Regions from separate parts of the Citrobacter werkmanii genome, predicted to be linked through region 2. Evidence: predicted binding sites of a transcription regulator. Region 2 holds the regulator's gene; the other holds the start of a gene.

Region 1 (9,244 bases), 660 kb from region 2:
CAATGAAAATAGTTTGTTCTTGACTCTAAAATAAAAGTGTAAGCGAGATGGATGTTATTCCTTTCTAAGTTAAATTCACATTTAATTTTACTGAGTCTGGCATAAACTATCTTTGCATTCAAACCACTTAGTTCAGATATTTCAGAAAATGAATAACCCTGACACAAATGCTCAAGAATAAAAAAATCCTTATTTGTCAGAGGCTTTGAAGCGTAATGATGCTCCAGTTCTGGAATGCTGGCTACAGACCACTTAGTATACGCCTTTGCTTTTTTTAGAATATCCACCCAGTTTAATATTGATTCTGTCGGTGTAATGCATAGTATGCTGAATTTACGCAGAAAATCTGCTGTCTGTTTATTGCATATAGCTATTATTTTCTGCGGTTCATCTAATGTAATCCGCATGTAATTTTTTATTTTATTTAATAGTAAGATTGGATGTGGGTTTTCGATGAGATCGAAAATATGAATGACCTCATCGGGTTGTGAAGTTTCAAATATTTCATCAATGAGGCCCAAAACCCCCTGCCGGGTATAGGCACAGTAAGTATGTATATGAAATCCCATAGTGTTTATCCTTTTTCTTTAGGAATCCATTCAATAAGTATTCCATTTTTAATATCTAGTTGGCCATTATCTCTGTAATGGTTTACGACACGCATTATTGTACTTTTTGAATACTTTGTTCTTTCCTGAAGAAATTTATAAACAGAGATTGATTTTCTAAACTCTGGTGGGAGCATACTAAGAACGGTAATCAGCTCTCCGATTGCCACTTTAACTGATGCGCCATTGAGGTTGGCATCTCTGCGCCATATGGCTTGAGATTTATACTTTTCAACTATCCACAATTCTTTGAATAAATTGAACTTTTCCACTAAATTCAATGCGGTTTCTTTTTTAATCCGATATGCTACTGAATGAGCCCGTATCTCACCATAAAAGTACGCTTCACTTTCAGGATGGTCGGTCCCGCTCATAATATAGGGCGCAAGCGCAGTACAGAATACCAGGTCGTCCCTTGTTCTCCTGATATCCATCGCTCCTTCAGTCAGAAAGACGAAGTCAGTATTATTCGGCTTAACGCCTAAAGTACGCTCAATTCCAATTTCGCTTTTTATTATGATACGCGCGGCACCGGATGATAACCATTTGGAGATAATTAACTTCATTTCATCATTTGGCTTCATCATACGCAGGATTCTCATCATAAAAGTGGAATTTTAGTATCAATGTTCAATGAGTACTCACGATGTAAGTATATTCACATGGGGAATACTTTCCTTGCAATATGGGAAAATAATTAATTCCATATTGAAATGGTAACTTAATGAAATTAAATGAAATTATTATGTAATATAAGGTCGTTTTGTGGTTCAAGCATTTGTACTGGCCCGTTTTTTTGATATTTTAATCTTGGTTTTGCGTTTATGTCTGGTCTAATGTTCTGTCCTCTCTCTATTTTGTGAATTATATATCCACAAGGTTCTTATGTGTTCTATTCCTGATTGTGTCATTTGAATCTTCTCTTTACATAAATTTACATAACGAGAGGGGCGAGAGGCAATTCGTTAAGCGAGAAATAATTTATTCCGTTATTAAATCGGGAGTTACGTTGCAATGCGCCGTAATGCCTGCAGAATTTCAAACGTATTACTTATTGACGACGATCCTGTTCGCGACTGCATCGTTATAAACAGGAATATGCGGTTAGCGGTGGGCTGGGGAATTTCATATATATCAAATGGTTAATATATACCTGGTCTGCCGGTCAAAGAAATGTTAGTTACGGTGTCTGTTATGTATGTCAGGACAAGATAAAAACGAAAACAGGACGACAAGGATAAGGATGTAAAGGAAAGTAATAGATATAAAACAACAGGATATTAAATCTGAACCTATTTGCCGCATTAAAAAGTTTAGGATTTTTCATGCTGGTTGGAAATTGATAGCTTTAATAACCAGGGTATACTCGTGGCGTAAAACTGTGTAACTTGATGTTTCTAAATCATGGGGCTATACATAACTTAGTTATGCCATGAGCTATTACTATTCTCCAGGATCGTTCAAGTAATTACACCTCTTAAGAAAATGAACTTCACTGCAAACGTAGTGGGGTTTTAGAGATATGGGAATTAAGGAGCGTCGATGTCTTGCTTAAACACCAGGTTATCAAAAGTATCAATAATGATTGGTCTTCTATTCTCAACATCAACTGAGATCGCTAAGGCGCAAACGATAGCCGATAACACATCAACTAATGTGCCTGCAGGCTATTCATCGTCAAGCAGTACTTCTGATACTCCAGAGTTATTTGCTTTGAATGCAGGAACAATTACTTCGCCTGGGGCATTAAATATTGTCACGACCGGAGGTAACTCTGAGGGCGTTCTTGCTCAATCTGGCGGGACGGTTAATCTCAACGGCGTTTCAACTATTACGACTTCTGGCGGCGATTCATCCGGAATTAAAGTGGATGGTACAGGTTCTTCGGTAACAAGCCAGGGGGACCTTAACATCACAGCAAATGGAAGTTCGTATGGAATATATGCCTTAAACGGCGGCAAAGTTGATGTTTCCGCCGGGACGTTAAACGTAACGGCTAACAACGATGCATCTGCCAATGGCCCATATAGCGCAATAGAAGCTAGCGGAAACGGAACCAGTGTAATTGTTAATGCCGGAGGCTTGATTCAGACATCCTCTCTTTTACCTTCTGGTGGAGGAGTCAATTCGTCTGCAGTGAATGCATCAAATGGGGCCAGTATCGAGCTTAATGGCACCTCATCCTCTAAATTAAATATTAAAACCGTTGGCGATACTGCGCATGGTATCTCAATGGATGCTAACGGAGTGGGGACTTCCGTCCATGGAAGCAACTTAGCTATCTCCACATCGGGTGCAAATGCAAATGGGGTATTTGTTGGGGATGATTTTTTACTTAGTGACTCGACCGTAACGACCTCCGGGACAGATGCCGATGGTATTAAGTTCCTCGGCAGCAATAGTGCAGGTGTGATACAAAATTCATCCATTACGACCAGTGGGGCGACTGCAAACGGTATTTCAGTTATCGCTGGCGGTGATTCACAGCTCAATGGAGTTTCAATCAACACGACAGGCGACGAATCTTTTGGCATCTATGCCACGAGTTCAGGCAACGTTAGCTCACAGGGGCTGTTAAGTGTTAATTCCACCGGAAGTGGTTCTTCAGCGATAGTTGCTCAAGATAATAGTAACGTTGACGTTCGCGATCGGTTCAATATTGTGAGTACTGGCGATGATGCTTCTGCTATATCTGCTACAGACAGCAGTACAATCACATTGTCAGGTACTGGCACCATCGAAAAGAATTCATCATCATCCATCTTCACAACATCTGCGATTTATGCTGCATCCGCAAGCAGTGTCTCAATCCAGGGTACAGATGCCATAAATATCAACACGACAGGTGCAAACATTCATGGCGCCTATGTAGATGGCAGCGGTGATTTGAATAATCCGACAAGCATCTCGCTCACCAATACTAACATTTCAACTGCTGGAGTGGGTGCGCTTGGTGCATACGCGATAAAAGAAGGGGCTACCCTGAACGTTGTTGATAGCAATATAAACACAAAAAATTCATCCGCTGCAGGCGTTATGACGAGGGATGGTGCCATCGCCAATATTAGTAACTCAAATATACTTACCGAGAATCATATTTCAGCGGCGGTACGGGCGGTATCTGGTGGCAAGATTAACGTCACGGATAGTGCGTTAGAGACGAAAGGTAACTATTCGCCAGGTGTTTCTCTTGAGGGTGGGGATGTCGTTCTTACTAATACAACAGTAAATACGACTAATAGCATCCAAAGCCCGGCAATTTTGCAGAATCGCGGCGTGTCGACGCTTTCAATGACTGGCGGTGAATTATCATCTCTTGCCGGTGAGTCTATCTACGCTATAGAAGGCAATGGGACCATCCAGTTAAATGAGGTTAATTCCACCGTTAATAACGGCGTGTTTATTCAAAACACGGGGGCAGCGGCGTTAGAAGTCAATGCCGATGCTAACTCTGTTGTGTCGGGGGATGCAATTAACACCTCATCATCGACGGCTTCGCTTTCGCTTAACAATGGCTCTGTCTGGACAGGTAAAGCTGTTGATATGACAAATCTAAACATTGCCAATGGAAGCCAGTGGAATGTGACGGGCGATTCAAATTCTGCGGCTATTACCTTAAATAGTGCTTTGATTAACTTTCAAAGCAGTGGCGTTAATGATGTTAAGACCATCACGACGAATTCATTCTCCGGAAATAATGGAACGATAACTTTTAATACGGTTCTTAATGAAGGCGACGCTAATACAGTTTCTGACAGAATTGTAGTTAATGGTGATGCTGCCGGTAGCCATACGATTAATATCAATCAGATTGGTGGAGCGGGGGCGCTCACGGTAAACGATGGTATTAAACTTGCTTCTATCAGTGGTCAGGATACGAGCTCGGTAACGCTATCAAAACCTGTTGTCGCAGGCGCTTATGAATATCTGGCGTATAACGGCGGCCAATCCGGAAATGGATGGTATTTGCGCTCGACTTTAGAGCCTACCCCAGAACCGACCGAGGAGCCGACGCCGAATCCAACCCCTGAGCCGACGCCAAATCCGACGCCAAACCCAACCCCGGAGCCGACGCCAAATCCGACTCCGGCCCCGGCCCCAACATCGGAACCATCATATAACCCATCAGTACCTGGTTACGTTATCGCCCCATACTTAAACCGTATGTATGGCTATCAGACCGTTGGTACTTTGCATGAAAGGGTCGGTGAACAGGAAAATATTAAGAAAGAAAGTAATATGCCTCAGGGGGCCTGGGGACGTATTGGCGGCGGTGAAACAAAATCTAATGCAGATCGTTTTAACTATGACGCCGACACCTGGTTTGCTCAGCTTGGCGGCGATCTTTATAACAACTTTGAAGAAGATGGCACCAGAGTACATAGTGGCGTATTTGCTACTTTCGGACAAGTTAGCACGTCTGCTAAAGATTCTGTTCGTGGAATGTATCAAGGCAGATCGACAACGACAGGTAAGATCAATTCCAAAGGTTACGGTGTAGGGGCATATTACACCTCATATTTTTCAAATGACGTATATGTAGATACTGTGGCTCAGTATACTCACTATCGTAATGAATATAATAGTATTTACGGTAATGATGCCACTCAGGATGGTGATGGCATAACTCTATCCGTAGAGGCAGGTAAGCCATTCAAATATGCTAATGGGTTATATCTGGAACCTCAAGTTCAACTTATGTATCAATACCTTCACTTAGATGCGACAAACGATGGCGTTGCCTACGTTAAATCAACGTCTGATAACTCGGGCCTTGCTCGTATCGGAGGACGTCTGGGTTATGATAGTGTTAAAACATCTAAAGCTCATCCATATTTAACTGCAAATGTCCTGACTAATATTGGTCGTTCGCCAGATGTAACGGTGAGCTCGGTGAAATTTAATCAAGATTATTCAGACCAATGGTATGAAGTGGGCGGTGGTTTTACCGGTGATATTACTAAAAATGCTTCACTATATGCAGATATGAAATATCAGCATGATTTTGAAGGTAATATGCATGGTTTTGCTGGCAACCTGGGAATTCGGGTTAACTGGTAATAGTTAAAGGGCGGTAAGGTTATGCTTACCGCTTTTTTATTAACGTAAGTAATATGCCTGTAAATCAATACGTTTTGTAATATGCAAGTATTAAGTCCCTGATTATACAATAATTGCATGATTTTATTCAGATTTTAAAACCAATCCCTTAAATAGGTATTACCTATACATCTTTTGGCGTTTGACCTGCCTGAACGATTGGATTTTCATAATCCATTATTAATCAATGTATTGAAGAAAATAATCCATCTCTGATAACCCGCGCTGCAGGGTCTATGCTTATTAAAAGTAGCCAAAAATGGCGATTAACCCGAATGCCCCTGCTGTTGAGGGGTTGAAGTGATAATCATTATCACTAACATGGTGTTATAGCTTGAAAGCTAATGACTCGAGGTAACCCTATGGAATTGCATTCAGGAACATTTAACCCGGACGATTTCGCATGGCGTGGTTTGACGTTAACGCCAGCAGCTGTGGCGCACATCCGCGAACTGGTGGCAAAACAACCCGGTATGTTGGGCGTGCGTTTAGGTGTGAAACAAACCGGATGCGCGGGATTCGGCTACGTGCTGGACACCGTCCGTGAGCCGGAAAAAGACGATCTGCTGTATGAATCGGATGGCGCCAGACTTTATGTGCCGTTACAGGCGATGCCGTTTATCGACGGGACGGAAGTCGATTTCGTTCGCGAAGGATTAAATCAGTTATTTAAATTTCATAACCCGAAAGCCCAGAACGAATGCGGCTGTGGCGAAAGTTTTGGGGTATAGGCGGTACTATGTCTCGTAATACTGAAGCAACTGATGATGTCAACACCTGGGCTGGCGGGCACCTCAATTATAAAGAGGGCTTCTTCACCCAACTGCAAACCGATGAGCTGGCAAAAGGGATCAATGAAGACGTTGTGCGCGCGATTTCGGCAAAACGTAATGAACCCGACTGGATGCTGGAGTTTCGCCTGAATGCCTTTAACGCATGGCTCACCATGGAAGAGCCGCACTGGCTCAAAGCGCACTACGACAAGCTGAATTATCAGGATTACAGCTATTACTCTGCGCCGTCCTGCGGCAATTGTGATGAAACCTGTGCTTCTGAACCGGGGGCTGTTCAGCAAACAGGGGCGAATGCCTTTTTAAGCAAAGAGGTAGAAGACGCCTTTGCACAGCTAGGGGTGCCGGTCCGTGAAGGAAAAGAGGTGGCGGTCGACGCCATTTTTGACTCGGTGTCGGTAGCCACCACCTACCGTGACAAGCTGGCAGAGCAGGGCATTATTTTCTGTTCGTTCGGTGAGGCGATTCATGACCATCCCGAGCTGGTGAAACAGTATCTGGGAACCGTCGTTCCGGGTAATGATAATTTCTTCGCCGCGCTGAATGCCGCAGTGGCATCTGATGGCACTTTTATTTATGTGCCGAAAGGCGTGCGTTGTCCCATGGAACTCTCGACCTACTTCCGGATTAATGCCGAAAAGACCGGGCAGTTTGAACGCACTATTCTGATTGCGGATGAGGGCAGCTACGTCAGTTATATCGAAGGTTGTTCAGCTCCGGTACGCGACAGCTACCAGCTACATGCGGCGGTGGTGGAAGTTATCATCCATAAAGATGCTGAAGTGAAATACTCGACGGTGCAAAACTGGTTCCCCGGTGATGGTAATACCGGCGGCATTTTGAACTTCGTCACCAAGCGCGCGCTGTGCGAAGGCGAAAACAGCAAAATGTCGTGGACGCAGTCGGAAACCGGCTCGGCCATTACCTGGAAATACCCAAGCTGCATTCTGCGTGGCGATAACTCTATCGGTGAATTCTACTCCGTCGCGCTGACCAGCGGTCACCAGCAGGCCGATACCGGCACCAAGATGATCCACATTGGCAAGAACACCAAATCGACCATCATCTCGAAAGGGATCTCCGCCGGTCAGAGTCAGAACAGCTATCGCGGCCTGGTAAAAATCATGCCGACCGCCACCAACGCGCGTAACTATACCCAATGCGACTCCATGTTGATCGGGGCGGACTGCGGGGCGCATACCTTCCCGTATGTCGAGTGTCGAAACAACAGCGCCCAGCTTGAGCACGAAGCCACGACGTCACGCATCGGTGAAGAGCAGCTGTTTTACTGTCTGCAACGCGGCATCAGCGAAGAGGATGCCATTTCGATGATCGTCAACGGTTTCTGTAAAGACGTGTTCTCTGAACTGCCGCTGGAATTTGCGGTGGAAGCGCAAAAACTTCTCGCCATAAGTCTTGAACACAGCGTCGGTTAAAATTTAAGGAAAGCACATGTTAAGCATTAAAGATTTACAGGTCAGTGTCGAAGATAAGGCGATTCTGCGTGGGCTCAGCCTTGAGATTCGTCCCGGAGAAGTCCATGCCATTATGGGGCCGAACGGTTCCGGGAAAAGTACGCTGTCCGCCACGCTCGCCGGACGTGAAGATTACGAAGTCACTGGCGGGACGGTTGAATTTAACGGTAAGGATTTACTGGAACTGTCGCCGGAAGACCGGGCCGGTGAAGGGATCTTTATGGCATTTCAGTATCCGGTAGAAATTCCCGGCGTCAGTAATCAGTTTTTCCTGCAAACGGCGCTGAATGCGGTGCGCAGTTATCGTGGGGAGGAGTCGCTGGACAGGTTCGACTTCCAGGATCTGATGGAAGAAAAAATCGCGCTGCTGAAGATGCCGGAAGACTTACTGACGCGTTCGGTAAACGTCGGTTTCTCTGGCGGTGAGAAAAAGCGGAATGACATTCTGCAAATGGCGGTGCTGGAGCCTCAGTTGTGCATTCTCGATGAGTCAGACTCCGGGCTGGATATCGATGCGCTGAAAATCGTCGCCGATGGCGTGAACTCGCTGCGCGACGGGAAACGCTCATTCATTATCGTCACTCACTATCAGCGCATCCTGGACTATATCAAACCCGATTATGTTCACGTTCTCTACCAGGGGCGAATTGTGAAGTCCGGCGATTTCACGCTGGTCAAACAACTGGAGGAGCAAGGATATGGCTGGCTTAGCGAACAGCAGTAACGTGCTGCAACAGTGGCACCATCTGTTTGAGACCCAAGGGGAGACCCGTTCGCACTATGCGCAACAGCATCTGCAACAGCTGCTGCGTCTGGGGCTGCCAACGCGTAAGCATGAGGACTGGAAATACACGCCTCTGGAGGGATTAACCAACAGCCGGTTCGTCAGCAATATCTCCGCGCTAACGCCAGCCCAGTTTGAAGCGCTGGCACCAGCGATTGATGCGGTACGGTTGGTGTTTGTCGACGGGAAATTTTGTCCAACGCTCAGCGACAGCGTGGAAGGTAGCGGATTTGATATTACCGTTAATGATGAGCGTCAGATGCTGCCTGCGGCTATCCAGCCGGAAGTATTTCTGCATCTGACCGAAAGCCTGTCCCGGAGCGTAACGCACATTTTGGTCAAGCGTAACCAGCGACCAGCGAAACCGCTGCTGCTGCTACACATTACCCAGGGAGCGACGGGCGATGCGGTGAATACGGCGCATTATCGTCACCATCTGGATCTGGCGGAAGGCGCAGAAGCCACCGTTATTGAGCATTATGTCAG
Region 2 (9,244 bases):
TCACTGAGGTTTTCTTAGCACTACTTTTTTAATTTTTGTTTTTTCGCTGACCGCTTTTATCGGCAGCATTTTTATGTCAAAGAGGATTAACATATGCGTACGTTTAGTGGCAAACGTAGTACGCTGGCGCTGGCTATCGCCGGTATCACAGCAATGTCGGGTTTCGTTGTCGCTCCTCAGGCTCACGCCGAAGGTTTCATTGATGACTCCACTTTAACCGGCGGCATCTATTACTGGCAGCGTGAGCGTGACCGTAAAGATGTCACCGATCATGACAAATACAAAACCAACCTTTCTCACTCCACATGGAACGCCAACCTCGACTTCCAGTCCGGTTATGCGGCGGATATGTTTGGTATTGATATTGCAGCATTTACCGCGATTGAAATGAACGAAAGTAGCGAAAGCGGCCATCCAAACGAAATCGCATTCTCTTCAAAAAATAAAGGCTACGACGAAGATTACTCCGGCGATAAGAGCGGAATTAGCCTGTATAAAGCAGCAGCCAAATTTAAATACGGCCCAACCTGGGCGCGCGCCGGTTACATTCAACCAACCGGGCAGACGCTATTGGCTCCGCACTGGAGCTTTATGCCTGGTACTTATCAGGGTGCCGAAGCCGGTGCCAACTTCGACTATGGTGATGCCGGCGCACTGAGCTTCTCCTATATGTGGGCCAACGAATATAAAGCGCCGTGGCACACCGAAGTCGATAAATTCTATCAGGCCGATAAAAAGACCAGCGTAGATTACCTGCACTCAATCGGCGCGAAATATGACTTCAAAAATAACCTGTTGCTGGAAGCGGCATTTGGTCAGTCTGAAGGCTACGTCGATCAGTACTTCGCGAAAGCCAGCTACAAATTCGATTTAGGCGGTAACCCGTTTACCACCAGTTATCAGTTCTACGGCGCGCGCGACAAAGTTGATGATCGCACCGTGAACGATATTTATGACGGCACGGCCTGGTTGCAGGCGTTGACCTTCGGCTACAAAGTGGCGGAAGTGGTTGACCTGCGCCTGGAAGGGACCTGGGTTAAAGCGGACGGGCAGCAGGGGTACTTCCTGCAGCGTATGACCCCGACCTACGCCTCATCAAACGGTCGTCTGGATATCTGGTGGGACAACCGCTCCGACTTCAACGCCAACGGCGAAAAGGCCGTCTTCTTCGGTGCAATGTATGACCTGAAGAACTGGAACCTGCCGGGTTGGGCAGTCGGTGCGTCCTACGTTTACGCCTGGGATGCCAAGCCATCTACCTGGCAGCTCAATCCGGATGCGTACTACGACAAAAACCGGACTATCGAAGAGTCTTCTTACAGCCTGGATGCGGTCTATACCCTGCAGGACGGTCGTGCGAAGGGCACCATGTTTAAACTGCACTTCACCCAGTACGACAACCATTCAGACATTCCGAGCTGGGGCGGTGGTTATGGCAACATCTTCCAGGATGAACGCGACGTGAAGTTCATCGTTATTGCTCCGTTCACCATCTTCTAATGCCAACAGCGGCAGACCAGACGTCTGCCGCTCCGTTGAGGAAAGTGCTATGAAAAAACTGATACTCATCGCCATTATGGCATCAGGGCTGGTGGCTTGTGCGCAATCCCCTTCGCCGAAAGAAGACAGTCGCCTGAAAGAAGCCTACAGCGCGTGTATTAACACCGCGCAAGGATCGCCGGAGAAAATTGAAGCCTGCCAAAGCGTGCTGAATGTGTTGAAGAAAGAAAAGCAGCACCAGCAGTTTGCTAATGAAGAAAGCGTACGCGTACTGGATTATCAGCAGTGTATCCAGGCCACGCGCACGGGTAACGATCAGTCCGTTAATGCTGATTGTGACAAGGTCTGGCAGGAAATTCGTAGCAAGAACGCTGCGCAGTAATTCGAAAAATGCTACGGGCGGAGAATTTTCCGCCCGTTTGCTTTTCAGAGCTTATGTTCCACTGGTTGATAGCCCCGACTCAGTCGGACAAACAGCATTGCCGTGGCGGCGAGTCCACAAAGTGCTGCGCACATCAGCCACCATCCAGGTGAGCTTTTATCCCCGGTTAGCTGGACCAGCGCCGTGGATATGACTGGTGTAAGGCCGCCAAAAATCGCCGTGGCAAGACTGAATGCCAGTGAAAAGCCCACCGTACGGACATAGACAGGCATCACCTCGGTGAGTGCCGCGACCATTGCCCCGTTGTACATGCCAAAAAAGAACGAGAACCAAAGCAGGACCAGCGTCATGCGCATGAAGTCTGGCGCGGCGGTGAGCCAGTGCATTACCGGCCAGGTGGTAAGCAGTGCGAGTACGGTAATCCCCATCAATACCGGACGACGACCAATTCGGTCAGATATCGCTCCGCCAATCGGCAGCCAAATAAAGTTAGAAATACCGACCAGCATGGTGACTACCAGGCTATCGCGCGCGCTCAGGTGGAGTACGGCCCTGCCGTAGGTTGGGGTGTAGACGGTAATAAAGTAAAACGTCGTGGTGGTCATCGCTACCAGCAGCGTACCCGCAGCGATCAGACGCCAGTTTTTGATGATAGTGGTGAAAATTTCCCTGGTGTCGGGACGGTGCGTACGTTGTAAAAATGCGTCTGTTTCCTGAAGCGAACGGCGCAGGACGAAGATCAACGGAATAATCATACAACCAATAAAAAACGGAATGCGCCAGCCCCATTCAGAGATCTCATCGTGCCCCAGTGTGGCATTCAGAGCGTAGCCAATCAGCGCCGCCACCACAATGGCGACCTGTTGGCTGGCGGACTGCCAACTGGTGTAGAAACCTTTATTGCCAGGCGTGGCGATTTCAGAAAGATAAACCGAAACGCCTCCCAGCTCTACGCCCGCAGAGAAGCCTTGCAATAATCGACCGACTAATACCAGCACAGGGGCCAGCAGGCCAATGCTTTGATAACCGGGAACCAGGGCAATCAGCAGGGTACCGCAGCCCATGATCGCCAGCGTCACCATCAGTCCTTTACGGCGACCAATTCTGTCGATGTAAGCACCCAGCACGATTGCGCCAACGGGCCGCATTAAAAAACCCGAACCGAAAACCGCAAAGGTCAACATGAGCCCGGCAAATTCACTCTCCGCGGGGAAGAACGTCTTTGCGATATAGGTGGCGTAAAACCCGAACAGAAAAAAGTCGAACTGTTCGAGAAAATTACCGCTGGTTACCCGCAGTATTGCGCCGAAAGTTCCGGCGCGCGATGGTTGTTGTGTCATTAGGGTTGCTCCACTGTCTTATCATAATATTTATAGAGGTAAGAGTTTGCGGGTTAGTCGCTTGTGACCCCCGCTTGTTTGCCGCGCCGTTTCTCAATCGCCCACTTGAGTAAGGCTGCGCAGCGGTAAAATCCGTGGGCAAATTTTCCGTAAGGAATGGTCAGAAAAAGCGCCATGACCACGCCGAGATGAATAGCCAGTAAAATAGCCATCCATGAGGTGTCTCTTCCCGCCAGCAGCGCCAGACCGGTCAGACTGGTCAGCAGCAGCAGCAAAATAAAACCGCGATCCATCGGTTTTTGCCGTGCGTCGCCGTGTAGCGGTGAGCGTTTAAGATTCAGCCATAGCAAGCCAGCCGGGCCGACAACCAGACCAATTCCGCCCAGCGTGCCCAGCATCACCGGAACGCTGAAGAACGGGTAGGGCGCTTCTATGCCTGCAAAGTAGTGATAGCCTGTAGCCACCACGGTGGCGGCAAAGCAGAGCATAAAACCGTAGAAGGTAAAGTGGTGGAAACGGCGGCGCATCAGGGTGAAAGCATCATCCGCTTCGTTACAACCTTTGCCGTGGCCACCATCGAGATATTTCAGCGTCAGCGCATCGTGTGAGGCTTCAGCAATCTCGGCGGAACGCGGCATACCCGGAGAGATCTCGCGCCAGAAGCGGATCACGCCCGCCATCAGCAAACCGATCGCCAGAATAAAGACCGAACCAAACATCCAGGCCAGCAGGTTATGCGGGAAAATTTGATAGAAATCCCCGGCCAGCGGAGGATGGAATAGTGAACCTTTCAAACCTATAGCGAGGAGTAAAAACAGGATCAGACCGAAAACCAGCGCCAGCATCACGGTTACGCCCGCGCGACGATAAAGCGCGCCAAAGGCGGCGGGTTGCGCATAATGCTGATAGGTTTCGAGCCGGACCTCCGCCATCGCCTTTGGTACGTTGATGGCAAATTCATGAGGCGGGGCATACTGACACGCGTGCAGGCAAGCGCCGCAGTTATGGCACAAGTTCGCCAGATAGTTGATATCCGCTTTACCGAATTCCAGACGTTGCGTCATCGCCGGGAATACGGCGCAAAAGCCTTCACAATAGCGACAGGCATTGCACACCTGCATCACACGTTCAACTTCAGCTTCCGGTTCGGTGATAATTTGCGCTTCGATGATCAGTTTCTCAAGCTGCTTCATGACGTGTCTCCTTACGTGCGGCCAGCGCGGCTTCTTTTCCGGCAATGCGGCCAAAGGTGGTGCCGATCGACATCCCCACGCCAGCGGTGTAGCCCTTGCCCAACACGTTGCCCGCCATCATCTCTCCGGCGACGAACAGGTTACGGCTTGGAAGCCCGGCAAAATGCACAGCGGCGTGTTCGTTCACTTTTAACCCAAGATAAGTGAAGGTGATCCCTGGCCGCAGGGCATAGCCGTAGTATGGCGGCTGGTCCAGTGGTCGCGCCCAGTGCGTTTTCGCGGGTAGCAAATCTTTGGTGGCGCAGTTATCCAGAACGGTGTGGTCGAACTGACCTGGCTGGCAGGCGTTGTTGTATTGCGTCACGGTGTGGGTAAAACGTTCGGCATCCAGTCCTAACTGAAGAGCCAGCTCTGCCAACGTATTGGCCTGCGCGCCGGGAAAGACCGGCGGCATAAAGTGGCCAATAGCTTTACTGTCGATGATGGAGTAGCCAATCTGCCCTGGCTGTTGAGCGACCAGACGTCCCCAGATGGCGTAGCGTTTGGGCCAGAAATCTTCACCTTCATCATAAAAGCGCTCAGCGTCCCGGTTCACCACTATACCGAGCGAGACGCAGTCCACGCGGGTGCAAATCCCGCCGTCATATAATGGCGCTCTGGCATCAATGGCCACGCAGTGTGACTGGGAGGGATCGCCGATAATGTCGGCTCCGGCATCCATCATAAATTTGAGCAGTACGCCCTGGTTAAAGCGCGTGCCGCGAATCAGGAAGTTATCCGCTGGCCATTCGCCGCGCTTGTTCTCTCCCCATGCTTCTCGTAGCCATTCGCGGTTAGACTCAAAACCGCCAGCGGCAAGCACGCAGGATTTAGCGGTGATGCGCTCTTCGCCTGCCAGCGCCGCCACGAACTCGCCATTACGCAGTTCAAGCGCCTGAACCGGGGTGTTATAGCGGATCTGCACTCCCAGCTTTTCTGCGCTGCGATAATAGGCATTCACAAGGGCCTTTCCACCGCCCATAAAAAAGGCGTTGGTTCGCGCCACGTGTAAAGCGCCAGAGAGAGGTGGCTGAAAGTTAACGCCGTGCTGGCGCATCCAGTCGCGGCATTGTGAAGAGGTACGGATCACCAGACGCGCCAGCGCTTCGTTGGTATTCCCTTCCGTGACGCGCCACAGATCTTGCCAGAATTCTTCTTCAGGATAGCTGTCCACCAGCACATCCTGCGGCGCATCATGCATACAACGTAAATTACGCGTGTGTTGGGAGTTTCCTCCGCGCCATTCCCGGGGGGCCGCTTCGAGCAGGAGTACCGAAGCTCCTTGCTCCCGGGCGGTCAAGGCAGCACATAACGCGGCATTACCACCACCAATCACCAGAACATCAACCATCGTATACTCCATTACCATTTAACTATTTGTTAAATTTGTAATTGAAATGTATACGCACAGCTGGTGCGGGCGCTATGATGTGGTGCTAAACAGTACTTTAGTTATTGTAAAGAGTAGCGCCAGGCCAGCTTCCTGCTTCCACCAGTTGATGCATAACTTTCGTCAGCACCACACGGGCGGCAAGGCCTGCCGGGGTAAGTTCATCGTCAGAGAGGCTGACCAGAAAGTTAGGGCGGCTAAGTATCGGATTATAGACGCCGATCACTCTTAGAGTTTCTTTATCGAGATGGGAGATCGCCGCACCGGGCTGAAGAGTGGCGCCAATGCCACTGCGTACGGCGCGCATCAGTAACGCCAGACCATCAATTTCAGTAGCGATCTCAATATTTAGCGCGTGTTCCTGGCAGATGGCATCCAGCCTGCCGCGCAGACCATGTCCCGGGCTTGGCATGATCAATGGAATATTTGCCAGTTGGGCTGGAGCAATATTGTCGTCGACAATATCAGCCAATAGGGCATGGGTCCCAATCAAAAACAGCCGTTCTTCAAGAATCGGTCTGGCGCTCCAGCGCAGGATCTTTTCTTTTTGAAACACGACAGCCAGATCAATCTGGCGGGTATTAATCATTCGTTCCAGGTTGCCAGAGAGACTTTCCACCACATGCAGGCGAACATCAGCATAGCTTTCCCGCATGGCGTGAATAAATGGCATGCCGAGAACGGAAGCGGTACTGGGGGCCATACCGACGCTGACGTGTCCGGAAAGTCGGGCCTCGCGCGCGGCGAGGATTGCATCGTCTGCATGCCGGAGCGCCAGCTGCGCCTGGGAGTAAAAAGCCAGTCCGGCGCTGGTGGGCGTCACACCGCGCGAGGTGCGTTGAAGCAGACGAATAGCAAGTTCGCTTTCCAGGCGCGTCATTTGCTGACTGAGTGCCGAAACACCGATATTGAGATCGAGCGCCGCGCTACCCATGCTGCCGGTTTCTACAATACGCACAAAATAGCGTAGTTGACGAAGTTCCATTTCAACTCTCCGAATGGCAATTGATTTTTACATTAAAGCAACATTGACGTAGAAGGAAGAGGGGGATGGTCAAATTTGGCCCATAAAAAAAGCCAACCGGATGGTTGGCTTTTCAGAAATCGTCACATTATTTGCCGTCGTGCGCATGCTCATCTTCGCGGCAATCGCCTTCGGCGCAGTGGCCATAAAGATAGAGGCTATGGTTGGTTAAGCGAATACCATGTTTAGCCGCAATCTCACGCTGACGCGCTTCAATGGAATCATCGCTGAACTCGACCACTTTGCCGCAGTCGAGGCAAATGAGGTGATCGTGGTGATGCTGTTGAGTCAGTTCGAAGACGGATTTACCACCTTCAAAATTGTGGCGGGTCACGATACCGGCATCATCAAACTGGTTCAGCACACGATACACGGTCGCCAGACCAATTTCTTCACCCATATCGATCAGGCGTTTGTATAAGTCTTCCGCACTGACGTGATGGTTATCCGGTTCCTGAAGAACTTCCAGAATTTTTAAACGAGGAAGCGTTACTTTCAGGCCAGCCTTCTTTAATGCGGTATTGTTGTCAGTCATGCGGAATCTGTCCTGTAGCTAAACGATTCACTTCATTAACAGAAGTGACAGAAATTGCACTTGAGAAATTGCGTATCATTATAGAACTGCCATGGTTAAATGAAAACAGCAAGTCTCTGGCATATATTGTTAATCAAAACGTGGTATCGCCGACAAACACACTGTGCAACACCCGATTGGCATCCAGCCATTGTACAGGGTCAGACGGAAAAGTTACAAATTTGTAGCAATTATTTTGATTGGTTTTATCTATTGATGCGGCGCAGATGAGGATCTGCGCCGCGCGAAATCAGGCATTGATGATTTCGTCGAGGTGCAGTTCTTCTGAGATCTGCTTAACCCATTTTTCTACGCGTTCAGCGGTCAGCTCCGGCTGGCGATCTTCATCGATAGCCAGACCGACAAAGTGGTCGTCGTCAGCCAGGCCTTTGGACGCTTCAAAGTGATAACCCGCCGTTGGCCAGTGACCGACGATGGTGGCGCCGCGTGGCTCAATGATGTCGCGAATTGTGCCTAACGCATCGCAGAAATATTCTGCGTAATCTTCCTGGTCGCCGCAGCCGAACAATGCAACCAGTTTGCCGTTAAAATCAATGTCTTCGAGGGTAGGGAAGAAATCGTCCCAGTCACACTGCGCTTCACCGTAGTACCAGGTTGGAATGCCGAGCAGCAGAATGTCATACCCTTCCAGGTCTTCTTTGCTGCTTTTTGCAATGTCATGTACATCGGCAACGTCTTTACCAAGCTGTTTTTGAATCATTTTTGCGATGTTTTCGGTATTACCGGTGTCGCTGCCGAAAAAGATGCCAGTGATTGCCATGAGTAAAATAACCTCTTGAAACTTATTGAAATGGTGGTGGCGCATTGCCCACGGATAAGGGCAATCATAGCAGAACAGTCAGGCATGCGGAAACAGCAAACACGCGGGACTGCACTCTGTGCTACACGATTTATGATTTAGAGCAGAAATTCAGACTATGCCTGACCGCGCAATGCGGTGAGTTGGGTCATCAGCATCTCTTCGATGAGTTCACTGCGACTCATGTTGCGCGCCTCGGCCAGCTCGTTTAACGCGTCAACGGCATCAGCGTTCAGTTTCAGTTCGACACGCTTAAGCCCGCGAACTTTGTCACGTTTAAGCTGATTACGTTTATTTATACGTAACTGTTCATCACGCGAGAGCGGATTAGTTTTGGGTCGTCCCGGGCGACGCTCCTGCGCGAACAGATCTAATGTCGTACGGTCCGTTTGTTCTTTGGCCATGATCTTGGTGACTTCGGGGAAACAATCAGCCAGGCGTCCGCCCGGATGGATAGCGCGCCATAATACATCAGCAGGAGAGGCACGCCAACGCCCACGCGCGTAATCGCGCACGGACGCTGAGTTTTTAATCAGTTAGCCGGTTCGTTCAGATAACGACGGATGGCCCGCAGCACTGCTTCAGGTTTTTCCGCATGTACCCAATGCCCCGCGCCTGCGATAACGTGCGCCCGAGCCTGCGGGAATTGTGCCAGCAGTTGCTCGCGATACGCTTCGGTGACATAAGGGGAGTTACCGCCTGGAATAAACAATGCCGGGTGCTCCCATGCCGGGAGGGTTTGCCAACCGACGATATTGGGATATTGATCCCACAATACGGGAACGTTAAAGCGCCACTCGCCGTCAACAAAGGATTTCAGCAGAAACTGAATAACACCTTCCTCTTGCAGATGCTGGCGCATGACGCTTGCCGCCTGCTGGCGCGAGGACGCTTGTGCCTCGGTTACGGCATTGATTGCCGCAAAAATCTCATCGTGACGGCGCACATGATAGTCAACCGGCGCAATATCAATAGCCACCAG

Evidence for each region. Region 2 encodes Fur, which represses iron uptake genes when iron is present. Its sites were predicted from a motif close to ATAATAATGAGAACNACTATCAA; they were not measured.
Region 1: the regulator Fur is predicted to act here: its motif matches at 6,009-6,031, upstream of sufA (Fe-S cluster assembly scaffold SufA).

Annotation. Positions count from the first base shown of each region.
Region 1 covers NZ_CP044101.1:2,414,176-2,423,419, forward strand. Annotated here, with positions in the region: gene FOB24_RS12255 (hypothetical protein) at 1-569, opposite strand, end outside; gene FOB24_RS12260 (helix-turn-helix domain-containing protein) at 575-1,195, opposite strand; gene FOB24_RS12265 (autotransporter outer membrane beta-barrel domain-containing protein) at 2,151-5,669, shown strand; gene sufA (Fe-S cluster assembly scaffold SufA) at 6,071-6,439, shown strand; gene sufB (Fe-S cluster assembly protein SufB) at 6,448-7,935, shown strand; gene sufC (Fe-S cluster assembly ATPase SufC) at 7,952-8,698, shown strand; gene sufD (Fe-S cluster assembly protein SufD) at 8,673-9,244, shown strand, end outside.
Region 2 covers NZ_CP044101.1:1,758,118-1,767,361, forward strand. Annotated here, with positions in the region: gene chiP (chitoporin ChiP) at 94-1,500, shown strand; gene chiQ (ChiQ/YbfN family lipoprotein) at 1,550-1,882, shown strand; gene tcuC (MFS transporter) at 1,927-3,222, opposite strand; gene tcuB (tricarballylate utilization 4Fe-4S protein TcuB) at 3,276-4,415, opposite strand; gene tcuA (FAD-dependent tricarballylate dehydrogenase TcuA) at 4,402-5,805, opposite strand; gene tcuR (tricarballylate utilization LysR family transcriptional regulator TcuR) at 5,903-6,829, opposite strand; gene fur (ferric iron uptake transcriptional regulator) at 6,957-7,403, opposite strand; gene fldA (flavodoxin FldA) at 7,693-8,223, opposite strand; gene ybfE (LexA regulated protein) at 8,379-8,666, opposite strand; gene ybfF (esterase) at 8,795-9,244, opposite strand, start outside.